DNA from 2 places in the Streptomyces sp. MNU89 genome. Region 1 is predicted to be linked to the other one. Evidence: riboswitches for the same ligand, from Rfam matches in the RefSeq annotation. Region 1 holds a riboswitch; the other holds the start of a gene.

The links. Region 1 has a riboswitch for cyclic di-AMP ahead of E4N63_RS08045 (M23 family metallopeptidase). Riboswitches for the same ligand answer to the same signal wherever they lie in the genome.
Positions count from the first base shown of each region.
Region 2: it holds a riboswitch for cyclic di-AMP, as region 1 does, so the genes downstream of both, E4N63_RS29055 (transglycosylase family protein) here and E4N63_RS08045 (M23 family metallopeptidase) in region 1, are expected to answer to the same signal.

Region 1 covers NZ_JAJKLL010000001.1:1,874,989-1,882,572, reverse strand. Annotated here, with positions in the region: gene E4N63_RS08055 (pitrilysin family protein) at 1-893, shown strand, start outside; gene E4N63_RS08050 (pitrilysin family protein) at 890-2,278, shown strand; cyclic di-AMP (ydaO/yuaA leader) riboswitch at 2,622-2,841, shown strand; gene E4N63_RS08045 (M23 family metallopeptidase) at 2,856-3,650, shown strand; gene E4N63_RS08040 (GntR family transcriptional regulator) at 3,885-4,592, shown strand; gene E4N63_RS08035 (HPr family phosphocarrier protein) at 4,891-5,172, opposite strand; gene E4N63_RS08030 (bifunctional GNAT family N-acetyltransferase/acetate--CoA ligase family protein) at 5,394-7,584, shown strand, end outside.
Region 2 covers NZ_JAJKLL010000001.1:6,767,671-6,775,254, forward strand. Annotated here, with positions in the region: gene gndA (NADP-dependent phosphogluconate dehydrogenase) at 1-1,338, shown strand, start outside; gene E4N63_RS29045 (rod shape-determining protein) at 1,487-2,518, shown strand; partial or broken gene E4N63_RS29050 (adenosylcobinamide amidohydrolase) at 2,560-3,385, opposite strand; cyclic di-AMP (ydaO/yuaA leader) riboswitch at 3,757-3,975, shown strand; gene E4N63_RS29055 (transglycosylase family protein) at 3,980-5,194, shown strand; gene E4N63_RS29060 (transglycosylase family protein) at 5,579-6,937, shown strand; gene E4N63_RS29065 (xanthine dehydrogenase family protein molybdopterin-binding subunit) at 7,019-7,584, opposite strand, start outside.

The sequences.
Region 1 (7,584 bases):
TGACCGCCATGGCCTACCCCGAGGGCCACCCGTACCACCACACCCCCATCGGCTCGATGGCCGACCTCGACGCCGCCTCCCTGGAGGACGCCCGGAACTTCTTCCGGACGTACTACGCGCCGAACAACGCCGTCCTCGCGGTCGTCGGCGACATCGACCCCGAGCGGACCCTCGCCTGGATCGAGCGCTACTTCGGCTCCATCCCCGGCCACGACGGCAAGCAGCCGCCGCGCGACGGCGCCCTGCCCGACGTCATCGGCGAGGAGCTGCGCGAGGAGCTGCGCGAGGAGGTCCCGGCCCGCGCGCTGATGTCCGCCTACCGGCTTCCGGAGGACGGCACCCGCGCCGCCGACGCCGCCGATCTGGCCCTGACGGTCCTCGGCGGCGGCGAGTCCTCCCGGCTGTACAACCGGCTGGTCCGCCGGGACCGCCTCGCCGTCGGCGCGGGCTTCGGCCTGCTGCGGCTGGCGGGCGCCCCCTCGATGGGCTGGCTGGACGTCAAGGCGTCCTCCGGTGTGGAGATCCCCGCCATCGAACGGGCGGTCGACGAGGAGCTGGCCCGGTTCGCCGAAGAGGGCCCGACACCGGAGGAGATGGAGCGCGCCCAGGCGCAGTTGGAGCGCGAGTGGCTGGACCAGCTCGCCACGGTCGGCGGCCGCGCCGACCAGCTCTGCCGGTACGCCGTCCTCTTCGGCGACCCGCAGCTCGCGCTGACGGCGGTGCAGCGGCTGCTGGAGGTCGGCCCCGAGGAGGTGCGCGAGGTGGCGGCGGCGCGGCTGCGTCCCGACAACCGCGCCTCGCTCGTCTACGAGCCGACCGGGCCCGAGCCCGGCGACGGCCCGGACGGCACCGAGGGCACGGACGGCACCGACGAGAAGGAGGCGGCCCAGTGAGCGACGCCGGCACCACCATGACGTACCACCCGATGCCGCGCGCCGGGGAGCCCACGCCCTGGGCCTTCCCGACCCCCGAGCGGGACACCCTGCCCAACGGGCTGACGGTGCTCCACTGCCACCGCCCCGGCCAGAAGGTGGTGGCCGTCGAGATCAATCTGCAGGCACCCCTGGAGGCCGAGCCGGAGGGCACCGACGGCGTCGCCACGATCATGGCGCGCGCCCTCTCGGAGGGCACCGACCAGCACACCGCCGAGGAGTTCGCCGCCGAACTGGAGCGCTGCGGCGCCACCCTGGACGCACACGCGGACCACCCCGGGGTCCGGGTCTCCCTGGAGGTCCCGGCCTCCCGGCTGGCCAAGGCGCTCGGGCTGCTCGCCGACGCCCTGCGGGCCCCGGCCTTCCCCGAGGACGAGGTCGAGCGGCTGGTCCGCAACCGTCTCGACGAGATCCCGCACGAGCTGGCCAACCCCGCCCGCCGGGCCGCGGTGGAGCTCTCCAAGGAGCTGTTCCCGGCCGAGTCCCGGATGTCCCGGCCCCGGCAGGGCACCGAGGAGACCGTCGCGCGGGTGGACGCCGCAGGCGTCCGCGCGTTCTACGCGGCGCACGTCCGCCCCGCCACCGCGACCGCCGTGATCGTGGGCGACTTCACCGGCATCCCGCTGGCCGAGGTCCTCGCCGGCACCCTGGGCACCTGGACCGGCGGCACGGCCGAGGCCCGCCCCGTACCGGCCATCACGGCGGACGACACCGGCCGGGTCGTGATCGTGGACCGGCCGGGCGCGGTGCAGACCCAGGTCCTCGTCGGCCGGGTCGGCCCCGACCGGCACGACCGGGTCTGGGCGGCCCAGGTGCTCGGCGTCTACTGCCTCGGCGGCACGCTCACCTCCCGCCTGGACCGGGTGCTGCGCGAGGAGAAGGGCTACACCTACGGCGTGCGCGCCTTCGGCCAGGTGCTGCGCTCGACGCCCGAGGGCACGGGTGCCTCGCTGCTGGCCATCAGCGGCTCGGTCGCCACGGATGTCACCGGCCCGGCCCTGGAGGACACCTGGCAGGTGCTGCGCACCCTCGCGGCCGGCGGGCTGACCGACGAGGAGCGCGATGTGGCCGTGCAGAACCTGGTCGGGGTCGCGCCGCTGAAGTACGAGACCGCCGCGGCCGTCGCCGGGACCCTGGCCGACCAGGTCGAGCAGTACCTTCCGGATGATTTCCAGGCGCAGTTGTACGCCCGGCTCGCCGAGACCGGCACGGTGGAGGCCACCGCCGCCGCGGTCAGCGCGTTCCCGGTGGACAACCTGGTGACGGTGCTGGTCGGGGACGCCGCCGCGATCGAGGAGCCGGTCCGGGCGCTGGGCATCGGAGAGGTCAAGGTCGTCAGCGGCTGAACGGCCGCTCCGGTCACCGGCGTTCGGGACGCGACCTGTCGAGCAGGACGCGACCTGTCGGCACGCGGCCGTGACGCACCGTCGGAACCGGCGGTCCGTCACGGCCGTTTTCCGGTCACGCCGGTACGGCGCGCGAGGGGCCGGCGGCGGGCCCGGCGGAGGCGCCGATTCCGCCGTGCCGTCCGGCGGGGAGCGCCGCCGTTTGGCCCGTTTTGCCGCGGTGCGGGTGTTCTCTCCTGTGGCCTCCGCAACAAAAAGCCGGTTTTGTTTGGCGCGGCGGAGCCGTCCGTCTTAGCGTCGATCCGGCTGTCCGGCCGGGCACTTCGCCGCAAACCGCGGCACCGGGCAGTCATCGCCGAGTCCCCATGGCGCGAGCCAGGGGAGCCGGGGACCCTCCTTCCCGCACCTCACCGGTGCGGGACGGGCCGCCCCACACCGCCGACGGCGGTACGGGAACGGTCCGGTCCCTTGGGGTGAATCGGGCGCCTCCCCGCGAGGGGCCCGTAGGAGACCTTCCTGCTCCGAACCCGTCAGCTAACCCGGTAGGCGAGAAGGAAGGAAAGGACAGCCGCACCCTATGCCGCCCACCCGTACCACCGGGAAGCACCGCCGTCCGAGCCGTCGCAGCATCCGCCCCGCGCGCGTCGCCGGCATGGCCACCCTCGCCACCAGTGGCGTGGCCGCCACCCTCGCCTCCCCGGCGTTCGCCGCCGACGACAGTGCCCGCGGGGCCGCGGACACCGGGCTCCGCCAGGCGGTCGTCCTCGACGACACCCTCGGCGAGCGGATCGGCGACCAGGCCGAGGCCCAGCAGTCCGCCGCCGACGTGGCCGCCACCATGGAGCGGGCCGAGGCCGCGGCCAGGCGTGAGGCCGCCGAGGCCAAGCGGATCGCCGACGCCCGGGCCAAGGAGGAGCGCGCCGCCAAGGAGCGGGCCGCCCGCGAGGCCGAGCGCAAGCGCCTCAACACCTTCGTGTTGCCGGTCGACGGCAGCTTCGTCTCCACCCAGTACCACGCCTCCGGTGCCGCCTGGTCCTCCGGCAGCCACACCGGGATCGACTTCAAGGCCGCCGAGGGCACCCCGGTCAAGTCCGTGGGTTCGGGCACCGTCGTCGAGGCCGGCTGGGACGGCTCCTACGGCAACAGCGTCGTCATCAGGATGAACGACGGCACCTACACCCAGTACGGGCACCTGTCCGCCCTCAACGTCACCGCGGGCCAGGCGGTCACGCCCGGCCAGCAGATCGGTCTCGCCGGGAACACCGGCAACTCCTTCGGTGCGCACCTCCACTTCGAGGCCCGCACCACCGCCGAGTACGGCTCCGACATCGACCCCGTGGCGTACCTGCGTTCGCACGGCGTCTCGGTCTGACGCTCGGCGCGACGCGAGACCCCGGCCCTCCCGGCCGGGGTCTTCCGCGTATCCGGCTCCGGACGGCCCGGGCCGTCCGGGCCGCTTCCCGCCGTGGCCGGTTTCCTGGCCGGATCGCAATGCACCGGCGCGCACCCTCGTCACCATATTCCGCGTCCTGCAATACAGTTCGGGAATGTCGAGCCCTGTGTTCCACGGGAATTCCAGTGGAGGTCCGGAAATGCGGAGTCGGAGATGAACGGTGATTCGCCGCCCGCCGGCCGCCGTATTCCGGCGCACGCGGTGCGCCATGCGATCCGCGACGACATCGTCGCCGGGGCGTATCCCTTCGGCAGCCGCCTCACCGAGGAGCTGCTCGCGCGCCGCTACGGTGTCTCTCGGGTCCCGGTGCGGGAGGCCCTGCGGGCCCTGGAGTCCGAGGGGTTCGTCACCACGCGGCGGCACGCGGGCGCCTGTGTGGCCGAGCCGACGGAGCGGGAGGCCGCCGACCTGCTGGAGATCCGCTCCCTGCTGGAGCCGCTGGCCGCGGGGCGGGCGGCGCAGCGCCGCACCGAGGCGCATCTCAAGGTGCTGCGCGGGCTGGTGGTGCTCGGGCGGGAGCGGGCGCGCCACGGGCAGGCGGCGGATCTGCGCTCGCTGGACGCCTGGTTCCACGAGACGCTGGCCCAGGCCTCGGGCAGTCCCAGTCTGATCGCCCTGCTCACCCAGGTCCGCCGCAAGATCGCGTGGGTGTACGCGGTCCCGCGGTCGGCGCCCACGGCCGACACCTGGACGGAGCGCGGCGCCATCGTGGACGCCGTCGCGCGGGGGGACGCGGCGCGTGCCCGGGCCCTCATGGCGGCGCACACCGAACTCGCGCCACCGGAGGGCAGCCGGCTGCGCCGTCCGGCCGCGGTGAGGAATCCGAAACAATCCGTCAACACGGAACGCGTCCAGAATTAACAATGCGGGCGTAATGCGGGCGTGGGAAAAGGGGGCGAAGAAGCGGGGAAGGCGCGGACGGGACGCGTATAGGGGCGGGAACGCGGATATCGGGTGGGCGAGAAGAAGCGGTTGCCGTGAGGACGCCGGATTGTTTTCCCGGCACGCCCTCGAGCGGGGCGGGCACGGGCCGCGCACGGAAGCCGCGGCCGCCCCCGAGGGGCAACCGCGGCTCCGGCGTGCGCTGTTCGCCGCGCCCGGCGGCCCGGAAGGCTTCCCGCCGGAGGGGCCGCCCGGACCGCCGGGGCCGGCCCCGGTCTCAGACCGTTTCCGGCAGCTCCTCCAGACCTTCCGAGACCAGCTTGGCCAGCCGGTCGAGCGCGGCGTCCGCGCCCTCGGCCTCGGAGGCGAGGACGATCTCCTCGCCGCCCTGGGCGCCCAGGCTGAGCACCGCGAGCATCGAGGCGGCGTTGACCGGGGAGCTGTCGCCCTTGGCGATCGTCACGGGAACGCCGGAGGCGGTCGCCGCGCGGACGAAGATCGAGGCGGGACGGGCGTGCAGCCCCTCGGCCCAGCCGACGGTGACGCGGCGCTCTGCCATGGTGGTGCCCTTCGGTCGCAGGAAACGGGTAATCCGTGAGCGTAAGTTGTCTAGACCATTCTGGCACGGCGCCGCAAGTGCCCGGGCCGGCCTGCGGTCACCGTACCGGGGCCCCGCGCCCGCTCCCGGGCGGGGCCGGAACGGCCGTCCGCCGGCCCGGGCCGGCGCCACCGGCGCGCGGCACCCCGCGCGCCGGGCCGCACACCCGTACGCTTGGCCCCATGGAAACGCCGTCGGAGCACGTCTATCCGGCCCACTGGGAAGCCGACGTCGTCCTGCGCGACGGCGGCACCGCCCACATCCGCCCCATCACCGAGGACGACGCGAAGCGCCTGGTCGACTTCTACGAGCAGGTCTCGGACGAGTCCAAGTACTACCGCTTCTTCGCGCCGTACCCCCGGCTGTCCGACCGCGATGTCCACCGCTTCACCCACCACGACTACGTCGACCGGGTCGGCCTGGCGGCCGTCGTGGGCGGGGAGTTCATCGCCACCGTGCGGTACGACCGCATCGACGCCACCGGACGGCCCGCCTCCGGCCCGGCCGACGAGGCCGAGGTCGCCTTCCTCGTCCAGGACGCCCACCAGGGCCGCGGCCTCGCCTCCGCCCTCCTCGAACACATCGCCGCCGTCGCCCGCGAACGCGGCATCCGCCGCTTCGCCGCCGAAGTGCTGCCCGCCAACACCAAGATGATCAAGGTGTTCACGGACGCCGGCTACACCCAGAAGCGCCACTTCGAGGACGGCGTCGTCCGGCTGGAGTTCGACCTCGAACCCACCGACCGCTCCGTGGCCGTGCAGCGCAGCCGCGAGCAGCGCGCCGAGGCCCGGTCCGTCCAGCGGCTGCTGGCCCCCGGCTCGGTCGCCGTGATCGGCACCGGACGCCGGCCCGGCGGCATGGGCCGCGCCGTTCTCCGCGCCCTGCTGCACGGCGGCTTCACCGGCCGCGTGCACGCCGTCAACCGGGCCTTCCCCGAGGGCCCGGGCACCCTGGAGCCGGAGGGCGTGCCCGCCCACCGCACCGTCGGGGAGATCGGCGAGGCCGTGGACCTCGCCGTCGTCGCCGTCCCCGCGGAGTCCGTGCCCGCCGTGGTCGCCGACTGCGGCGAACACGGCGTGCAGGGCCTGGTCGTCATCTCCTCCGGCTACGGCGAGAGCGGACCCGAGGGGCGCGAGCGGCAGCGCGAACTGGTCCGCCAGGCCCGCTCGTACGGCATGCGCATCATCGGCCCGAACGCCTTCGGCATCCTCAACACCGCGCCCGGCGTACGCCTCAACGCCTCCCTCGCCCCCGAACTGCCGCCGCCCGGGCACATCGGCCTCTTCACCCAGTCCGGCGCCATCGGCATCGCCCTGCTCTCCGCGCTGCACCGGCGCGGCGCCGGCCACATCGGCACCTCGACATTCGTCTCGGCGGGCAACCGCGCCGACGTCTCCGGCAACGACGTCCTCCAGTTCTGGCACGACGACCCGGCCACCGACGTCGTCCTGATGTACCTGGAATCCATCGGCAACCCGCGGAAGTTCACCCGCCTCGCCCGCCGCACGGCCGCCGCGAAGCCGGTCGTCGTGGTCAAGGGCGCCCGGCACAGCGGCGCCGCCCCCACCGGGCACGCCGTGCCCAGCGCCCGCATCCCCGACGCCACCGTCTCGGCGCTCTTCCGGCAGGCGGGAGTGATCCGCGTCGACACCGTCACCGAACTCGTCGACACCGGCCTGCTGCTGGCCGGCCAGCCCCTGCCGGACGGACCACGGGTGGCCATCCTCGGCAACTCCGAATCCCTCGGCCTGCTCGCCTACGACGCCTGCCTCACCGAACGGCTCCGCCCGCTCACCCCGCTCGACCTCACCACCCAGGCCACCCCCGACGACTTCCGCGCGGCGCTCGCCGCGGCGCTCGCCGACGACGCCTGCGACGCGGTCGTCGTCACCGCCATCCCCTGGGTCGGCGAGAGCGACGGCCCCTCGCCCGACGAGGGCCCGGAGCTGGCCGCCGCCCTGCGCGACGCCGTCCGGGCGGGCGGCGCCGGCAAGCCGGTCGTGGTGGCCCACCTGGAGATGGACGGGCTCGCGGCCGCCCTCGGCGCCTCCGGGGAGGACCCCGCGGCGGCCACCGGGGCGTCCGCCGCCGCGGACGCGGACACGGAGGCCGACGGCACCCCCCGCGGTTCGGGCGTCCCCGCCTACCCCGCGGCCGAACGGGCCGTACGGGCGCTCGCCGAGGCCGTTCGCTACGCCGCCTGGCGCCGGACGGCCGCCGAACCGGGCCGGGTCCCCGAGTACGAGGACATCGACGAGGCCGGGGCGGGCACCGAGATCGACGACCTGCTCGCCGCCGCCGGCGACCGGGACGCCCGCAGCTTCCCGCTCCCCGCCGACCGCGCCGCCTCCCTGCTCGCCCGGTACGGCATCG
Region 2 (7,584 bases), 4.9 Mb from region 1:
CGCACCGCGACCCGTACCCGGGCCCTGGTCGAGGAGTTCGGCCACGAGGGCACCTTCCTCCCGTCCGACGACCCGGCCGCCTTCGTCGCCTCGCTGGAGCGGCCCCGCCGCGTGGTGATCATGGTGAAGGCGGGCATGTCCACCGACGCGGTGATCGACGAGTTCGCCCCGCTGCTCGAAGCCGGCGACATGATCATCGACGGCGGCAACGCGCACTTCGAGGACACCCGCCGCCGGGAGGCCGCGCTGCGCGAGCGCGGCCTCCACTTCGTCGGCACCGGGATCTCCGGCGGGGAGGAGGGCGCGCTCAACGGGCCCAGCATCATGCCCGGCGGCTCGCCCGAGGCCTACGCCGCCCTCGGCCCGCTGCTGGAGGACATCGCCGCCAAGGCCTCCGACGGCACGCCCTGCTGCACCCACATCGGGGCGGACGGCGCCGGGCACTTCGTCAAGATGGTGCACAACGGCATCGAGTACGCCGACATGCAGCTCATCGGCGAGGCCTACGACCTGCTGCGCCAGGTGGCCGGCTACCGGCCCGCCGAGATCGCCGAGATCTTCCGCACCTGGAACACCGGCCGCCTCGACTCGTATCTCATCGAGATCACCGCCGAGGTCCTGGCCCACACCGACGCCGCGACCGGCCGGCCGTTCGTGGACGTCGTCGCCGACAGCGCCGGCCAGAAGGGCACCGGCCGCTGGACGGTGCAGACGGCGCTCGATCTGGGTGTCCCGGTGTCCGGCATCGCCGAGGCGGTCTTCGCCCGCTCCGTCTCCGGCCACGCGGGGCTGCGGCAGGCCGCCGGGGGCCTGCCGGGCCCGCAGCGCGCGACGCTCGGGGCGGAGGACGCCCGGCACTTCGCGGACCAGGTGGAGCAGGCGCTCTACGCCTCGAAGGTCGTCTCCTACGCCCAGGGCTGGAACATGATCGACGCGGCCGCCGGCGAGTACGGCTGGACGATCGACCCGGGGGCGGTGGCCGCGATCTGGCGCGGCGGCTGCATCATCCGGGCCGCGTTCCTCGACCGCATCCGCGCCGCCTTCGACACCGACCCCAAGCTGCCCACGCTCCTGGCCGACAGTGAGTTCGCGGGGGAGATCGGCGCGGCGCAGCGGGACTGGCGCACGGTGGTCGGCACGGCCGTGGCGCACGGGGTGCCGACGCCCGGCTTCTCCGCCGCCCTCGCCTACTACGACGCGCTCCGCGCCGAGCGGCTGCCGGCCGCGCTCACCCAGGGCCAGCGCGACTACTTCGGGGCGCACACCTACCGGCGCGTGGACCGCGAGGGCAGCTTCCACACGCTCTGGGGCGGCGACCGCTCCGAAGTCGCCGGCTGACGCCGGGAGGGCCCGCGACGGGGCCGTGCGGGCGGCCCCTGCGGGCCGATCATCACACTTTCGAGGGAGTGAGGGGAGCGCCTCGCCCGCCGGCGGCCCCGCCCGCGCGAGTCTGATCCGGAGAGCAGCCGTCCGGAAAGGACTCCCCATGCGCTGGTCCCGCACCTCCGGCGGACCCCCCGTAGCGGTGGACCTCGGCACCTCCCGCATCCGCGTCCGCGGGCCGCGCGGGGGCCACCGCTACGACGGCGCGTCCGTCATCGCGGTGACCACCGGGTCCCGGCAGGTGGTCGCCGTCGGCGACCAGGCGGGCCGGATCCTCGGCCGCACCCCGCCGGACATCGAGGCGGTGGTGCCGCTCAGCCGCGGCGTCGTCACGGACTTCGACGCCGCCGCCCTGCTGCTCCGGCACGCGCTGGGCGGCGGCGGCCCCTCCCGGCGCGGTCTGCTGCCGCCGGGGGTCGTGACGGGCGTCCCCGCCTCCGCCACCGAGGTGCAGCGGATCGCCGCCGAGGAGGTGCTGCTCCAGGCCGGTGCCCGGTGGGTGCGGCTGCTGCCCAAGGGGATGCTCGCGGCCCTGGGCGCCGGGCTGCCGCTCTGGGACTCCGGCGGCACCATGATCGTCGACATCGGCGCCGGGACCACGGAGATCTGCGCCTTCGCCTTCGGCACTCTGGTCTCCGCCGAGTCCTCGCCGGTCGCGGGCGACGCCGTGACCTCCGCCCTGGTCACCCACCTCCAGCGGGAGCACACCCTGGCGCTGAGCACGAGCGCGGCGGAGGCCGTCAAGACCGGTCTCGGCCGGGTGGCGGAGACCGCGCCCGGCACCCGGCTGCCGGTCCGGGGCCGGGACCGCGTCACCGATCTGCCCAAGACCGTCTCGGTCGCGGCGGGGGAGCTGCGGGACATCATCGAGCCGGAGATCCGGCGCATCGCCCGGCTGGTCGTCACCGCCATCGGCAACTGCCCCGGCGGCGTCGCGGACGACATCGTGGAGCGCGGGCTGGTGGTCACGGGCGGCGGGGCGCTCTTCGACGGCCTCCCGGACCGGCTGGGGCGGGCCATCGGCATGACCGTCCATCTCGCCGGGGCGCCGCGCTCCTCCGTACTCGACGGGACCGCGCGCTGGATCGACGAGGTCGACCCGGCCGCCCGCCGGCAGATGCTGGCCCCGCTGTGACGGGCACCGCGGCCGCCACCGGCCCCCGCGCCGGCGGGAGTTCAGACCTCCGCGCGGCAGCCCGGCAGGGTGCGGGGGTGCGGCGCCGGCCCGCCCGGGCCCGCCGCCGTGTGCTCCCGCTCCCGCCGGGCGCCCTCCCGTACGGCGGTGTGGACCGCCCGTGCCAGCCGCGCGCCCCAGAGGGACCGCGGCCCGCCGAAGGCTTCCGGCTCCTCGCCGGGCCGGGCGGCGCGGGCCGCGACGCACACCGCGTCCGAGGGGGTGCCGGAGCAGTCGAAGCCCGCGTCGAGCAGGGCCTGGACCTTGGCCTCGGTCGCCGTGGCGACGGCGTTGACGAGTGCGGCGTCGCCGAGCGGGGCCGGTACGGCGACGACGATGTTGACCGTCCCCGGCGGCGGGGTGCCGGGGAACCCGGGCCGGGGAGGCGGCCCAGCCGCAGACACCGATGCCGGTGGTCACCAGCGCCTCCACACCGCCGTCGGCGGCGCGGGTGCACGCGTCCACCTCGGCTGCCGTCATCAGCCCCACACCGGGCCCGGCCAGCCCGGCGTCCCGGGCCAGCCCGGCCAGATGGCGGGCGGGATCGGTACGGGTGTAGCCGGGGCGCACCTGGGCGTTGAGCACCCAGCCGCGTTCACCGAGGCCGCCGCCCAGGACGGCGCTGCTGGCCATCCGCCAGCCCGGCCCGGCGCGCCACAGCAGGGCGTGGCGGCAGGCTCCGTCCTCGGTGCGGGCGAGCCGCTCGGCCCGCAGCAGGACCGGTACGGGCGCGGCCGCGGCGCGGGCAGGGGTGGTGGTCACGGCGGCAGTCCTCCGTCGGCCGGGTCCGGGAGGCGGCCGGGGAGTGGCCCGGCGCCCGGTGGCCATGATCGTAGACGCCGGCCGCGGGAAGGGGGCGGGCGGCCCGGCCGCGACCCGGGCCGCCGCCCCACTCCCACCCAAGACCCCCTCAAAACGGACAAAACATCCACCGGTGACGCGCTTCACAGAATGCGGAGGGGAAAGGTGACGCAATGCATTCGCATGCCGCTGTTTCGTCGAGGATGTAACCCTCTGCTGTTTCCGGGCGGCGAACGGCGAGGATTTTCGTCGCTCTTTGCTGAGGGTTGTGTGCACCGCGTCACGTCATCTCCGCAAATACCGCTGGTAAACACCGGGCTGCCCGACTTCTCCTTGCCTTGGTGAAAACCGAGCGCTTACGTTTGCCGCTGCTCCGCCGAAAGCTTGGCGGGCATTCTTCCTCCGGAACGCCGAATCCTGCCGCCGGAGGAGGGAAACCACGACGCACCACGGCAGGAGCGGGGGACCCAAAGGTAAGTCGCCGGACCGTGTGACACACCACACGGTGCGGCTCGGGGTGAAGACGCGCAGGACGGCCGAGCCGGCCGTGCGAATGCGTCCGGGCAACTCCAGCCCGAACCCGACAGCTCACCTCGTAGGCGTAGGAGAGGAAATACCCCTATGTCTCGCGGACGTCATCGCCGTACTCGCATCAGCCGTCTTTCCATCGCCACGCTCGCCGTCACCACCGGTGGCGCGGGCCTCGTTCTCCCCCTCGTCGGCGCCTCCGGCGCCAGCGCCGCTTCGGTCGGGACCTGGGACAAGGTCGCCGAGTGCGAGAGCACCGGTAACTGGAGCATCAACACGGGCAACGGCTTCTACGGTGGCCTGCAGTTCACGCAGAGCACCTGGGCCGCCTTCGGTGGTACCGAGTTCGCGCCGCGCGCGGACCTCGCCACCAAGGACCAGCAGATCGCGATCGCCGAGAAGGTGCTCGCGGGCCAGGGCCCGGGCGCCTGGCCGGTCTGCTCCGTCAAGGCCGGTCTCACCCGCGGTGGCGAGGCCCCCGCCGTCGACACCGGTGCCAAGCAGCAGGGCCGGGCCGCGGACGCCCCCAAGGCCGAGGCTCCCGAGGCGGAGGCCCCCAAGGCCGCGCCGAAGGCCGAGAAGAAGGCCGCCCAGCCGTCTCCGTCGGACGCCGGCACCGCGAAGGCCTCTTCGTACACCGTCGTCAGCGGTGACACCCTTGCCAAGATCGCCGAGGCCAAGGGCGTCGAGGGTGGCTGGGAGAGCATCTACGAGGGGAACCGCGAGGTCATAGGCGGTAACCCGAACCTGATCTTCCCGGGTCAGAAGTACTCGCTGGACGGCGAGCAGGCCGCTCCGAAGGCGGAGGCCCCCAAGGCCGCGCCGAAGGCCCAGAAGTCCGAGGCCAAGGCCCCGGCCAAGGCCGCCGAGAAGCCGGCCGTCCAGCAGGCCCAGGCCAACGCCGCGGGCTTCAGCGCCCCGGTCGCCGCCTCCCCGAGCACCCCGTACCGGGCCTCGGGCGGCAGCTGGTCCAGCGGTTACCACACCGGCGTCGACTTCTCCGTCGCCTCCGGCACCCCGGTGAAGTCGATCGGCTCCGGCACGGTCGTCTCCGCGGGCTGGGGCGGCTCCTACGGCAACGAGGTCGTCGTCCGGCACGCCGACGGCAAGTTCAGCCAGTACGCCCACCTGTCCTCGCTGTCCGTCTCGGCCGGCCAGACCGTCCAGGGCGGCCAGCAGCTCGGCCTGTCCGGTTCCACCGGCAACAGCACCGGCCCGCACCTGCACTTCGAGGTCCGGACCGGTCAGGGCTACGGCTCCGACGTGGACCCGCTGGCCTACCTGCGGGGCAAGGGCGTCTCCATCTGACCTCCCCGCACCGCACAGCACCATCCGAGGTGCCCGTTCCCGCCCCGCGGGAACGGGCACCTCGCCCGTTTCCGGCCGGGCGCGCGGGCCGGTGGCCAAAAAAAGGGGGGTAAGCCGCTGCGGAATTCGATCTTCCGGGGCGGAGAGCGGGCGGGCGGACGGCCGCTGCCGGCGCACCACGGATCAGCTGGGGTTACACCGGGAAACGGGCCTTCCCCCGCGCCACTCCTTTTCAAGATTCACTTCTTCGAAATCCGATAATCGTCCCGCAGATTCCCGGAATCGGTTGTGACGCGGAATGCGCCCGCCTATCTTGGGCACGGCCCGCGAACTCCCTTGCGCGGCCGCCTTTTTCGGCCCCAGCGCAGGAGAGGACCCCAGCCGATGCCCCCCACCCGCGGACGGCACCGCCGGCACCAGCCGAGCCGTATCTCCCAGGCATCGTTGACCGTCACCGCCGGAGGTGCGGGCATCGCCCTCCCGCTGGTGGCCGCGGCGAGCGCGAGCGCCGCCTCCACCGACACCTGGGAGCGGGTCGCCGAGTGCGAGAGCGGCAACGACTGGGACATCAACACGGGCAACGGCTACTACGGCGGCCTCCAGTTCTCGCAGAGCACCTGGGAGGCGTTCGGCGGCACCCGGTACGCGCCGCGCGCCGACCTCGCCACCCGGGCACAGCAGCTCGCGATAGCCGAGAAGGTCCTCGACGGCCAGGGCCCCGGCGCATGGCCGAACTGCGGCCCGCGGGCCGGCCTCGCCCGCGGCGGCGACGGGCCGGACACCGCGCCGGCCGCGGACCGGTCCGGCCCGCGCGCCGAGGACGCGCGGCAGAAGGAGAAGGCCGCGGGAGCGGCCGGGGCGGAGCAGCGGCAGCAGCAGCGCGCGGAACGGAAGGCGAAGGACCCGGCCCAGGCCGCCTCCGCCACCCGCGCCCCCGGCTCCCGCACCACCGACTCGTACCGCGTGGTCAGCGGTGACACGCTCTTCGGCATCGCCCGCGGGCACGACGTCGACGGCGGCTGGCAGCGGCTCTACGAGGCCAACCGCGAGGTGATCGGCGAGGACCCGGACCTGATCCTCCCCGGCCAGCGGCTCTCCCTGCGCGGGCAGGCGTCCGGTGCCGGGAGCGCCCCGGAGACCTCGGAACGCAAGACCTCCGAACGCCGGGCGGCCCCGGCCCCGGAGAAGAAGGCCGGCAAGAAGGCCGACAAGAAGGCGGAGAAGCAGGCCGCGAAGGCCGAGAAGGCCGAGAAGAAGAAGGCCGCCCCGGAGAAGAAGAGGACCGAGCGGAAGCAGGAGCGCTCCGGCGAGGAGCGGAGCTCCCGCTCCGGCTCCGGCGCCTTCTCCGCGCCCGTCCCGGGCGTCTCGCCGAGCACCCCGTACCGCGCCTCCGGCAGCAGCTGGTCCAGCGGTTACCACACGGGCGTCGACTTCCCCGTCGCCACCGGCACCTCGGTCCGGGCCGTGGCCGCCGGCCAGGTCGTCTCCGCGGGCTGGGCCGGCGCCTACGGCTACCAGGTCGTCCTGCGGCACAGCGACGGCCGGTACAGCCAGTACGCCCACCTCTCCCAGCTCTCCGTACGGGCCGGACAGCAGGTCCCCGCCGGGCAGCAACTCGGCCGCTCCGGCTCCACCGGCAACAGCACCGGGCCGCACCTGCACTTCGAGGTCCGTACGGGACCGGGCTACGGCTCCGACATCGACCCGCTGGCCTATCTGCGGGGGCGCGGGGTCGCGATCTGATCCGGGGCGGGGCGGGGCCCGTCCCCGCCCCGCCGCGGCGTTGTACCGCCCCGCCGCAACGGGCCCGCCGTTACGGACGAGTCATCCCTCCGCGCCTCGGACCTCCGCGTCGCGCCGCCGTGCGGCCAGGCCCGGCAGCAGCTTCTCCGGGAGGACGGGCAGGGCGCGGACCCGCACCCCCGTGGCGTGGTGCACGGCGTTCGCCACCGCCGCCGCCGTGCCCACCGCGCCGATCTCCCCGATGCCCTTGGAGCCCATCGGGTTGAGCCGGCTGTCCTCCTCCGCCAGCCAGCGCACCTCGATGTCGGGCACATCGGCGCAGGTCGCCACGGGGTACATCGCCAGATCCCGTTCCGTGAAGTCACCGAAGCCCGGGTCCAGGGTGCTGTGTTCCATCAGCCCCATCGACAGGCCCATGACCATCCCGCCGGTGAGCTGTGAGCGCGCCGTGCGCGGATTGAGGACGCGCCCGGCCGCGAACACGCCGAGCAGCCGCCGCACCCGGGTCTCCCCGGTGTCCCTGTCCACCTGCACCTCGGCGAACTGGGCCCCGAAGGCCCGCCGCGCGTACTCCCGCGTGCGGGCCGCGACCTCCTCCGCCGTATCGGCGTACACCGACAGGCCGGTCTCCGGAGGCGTCCCGCCGT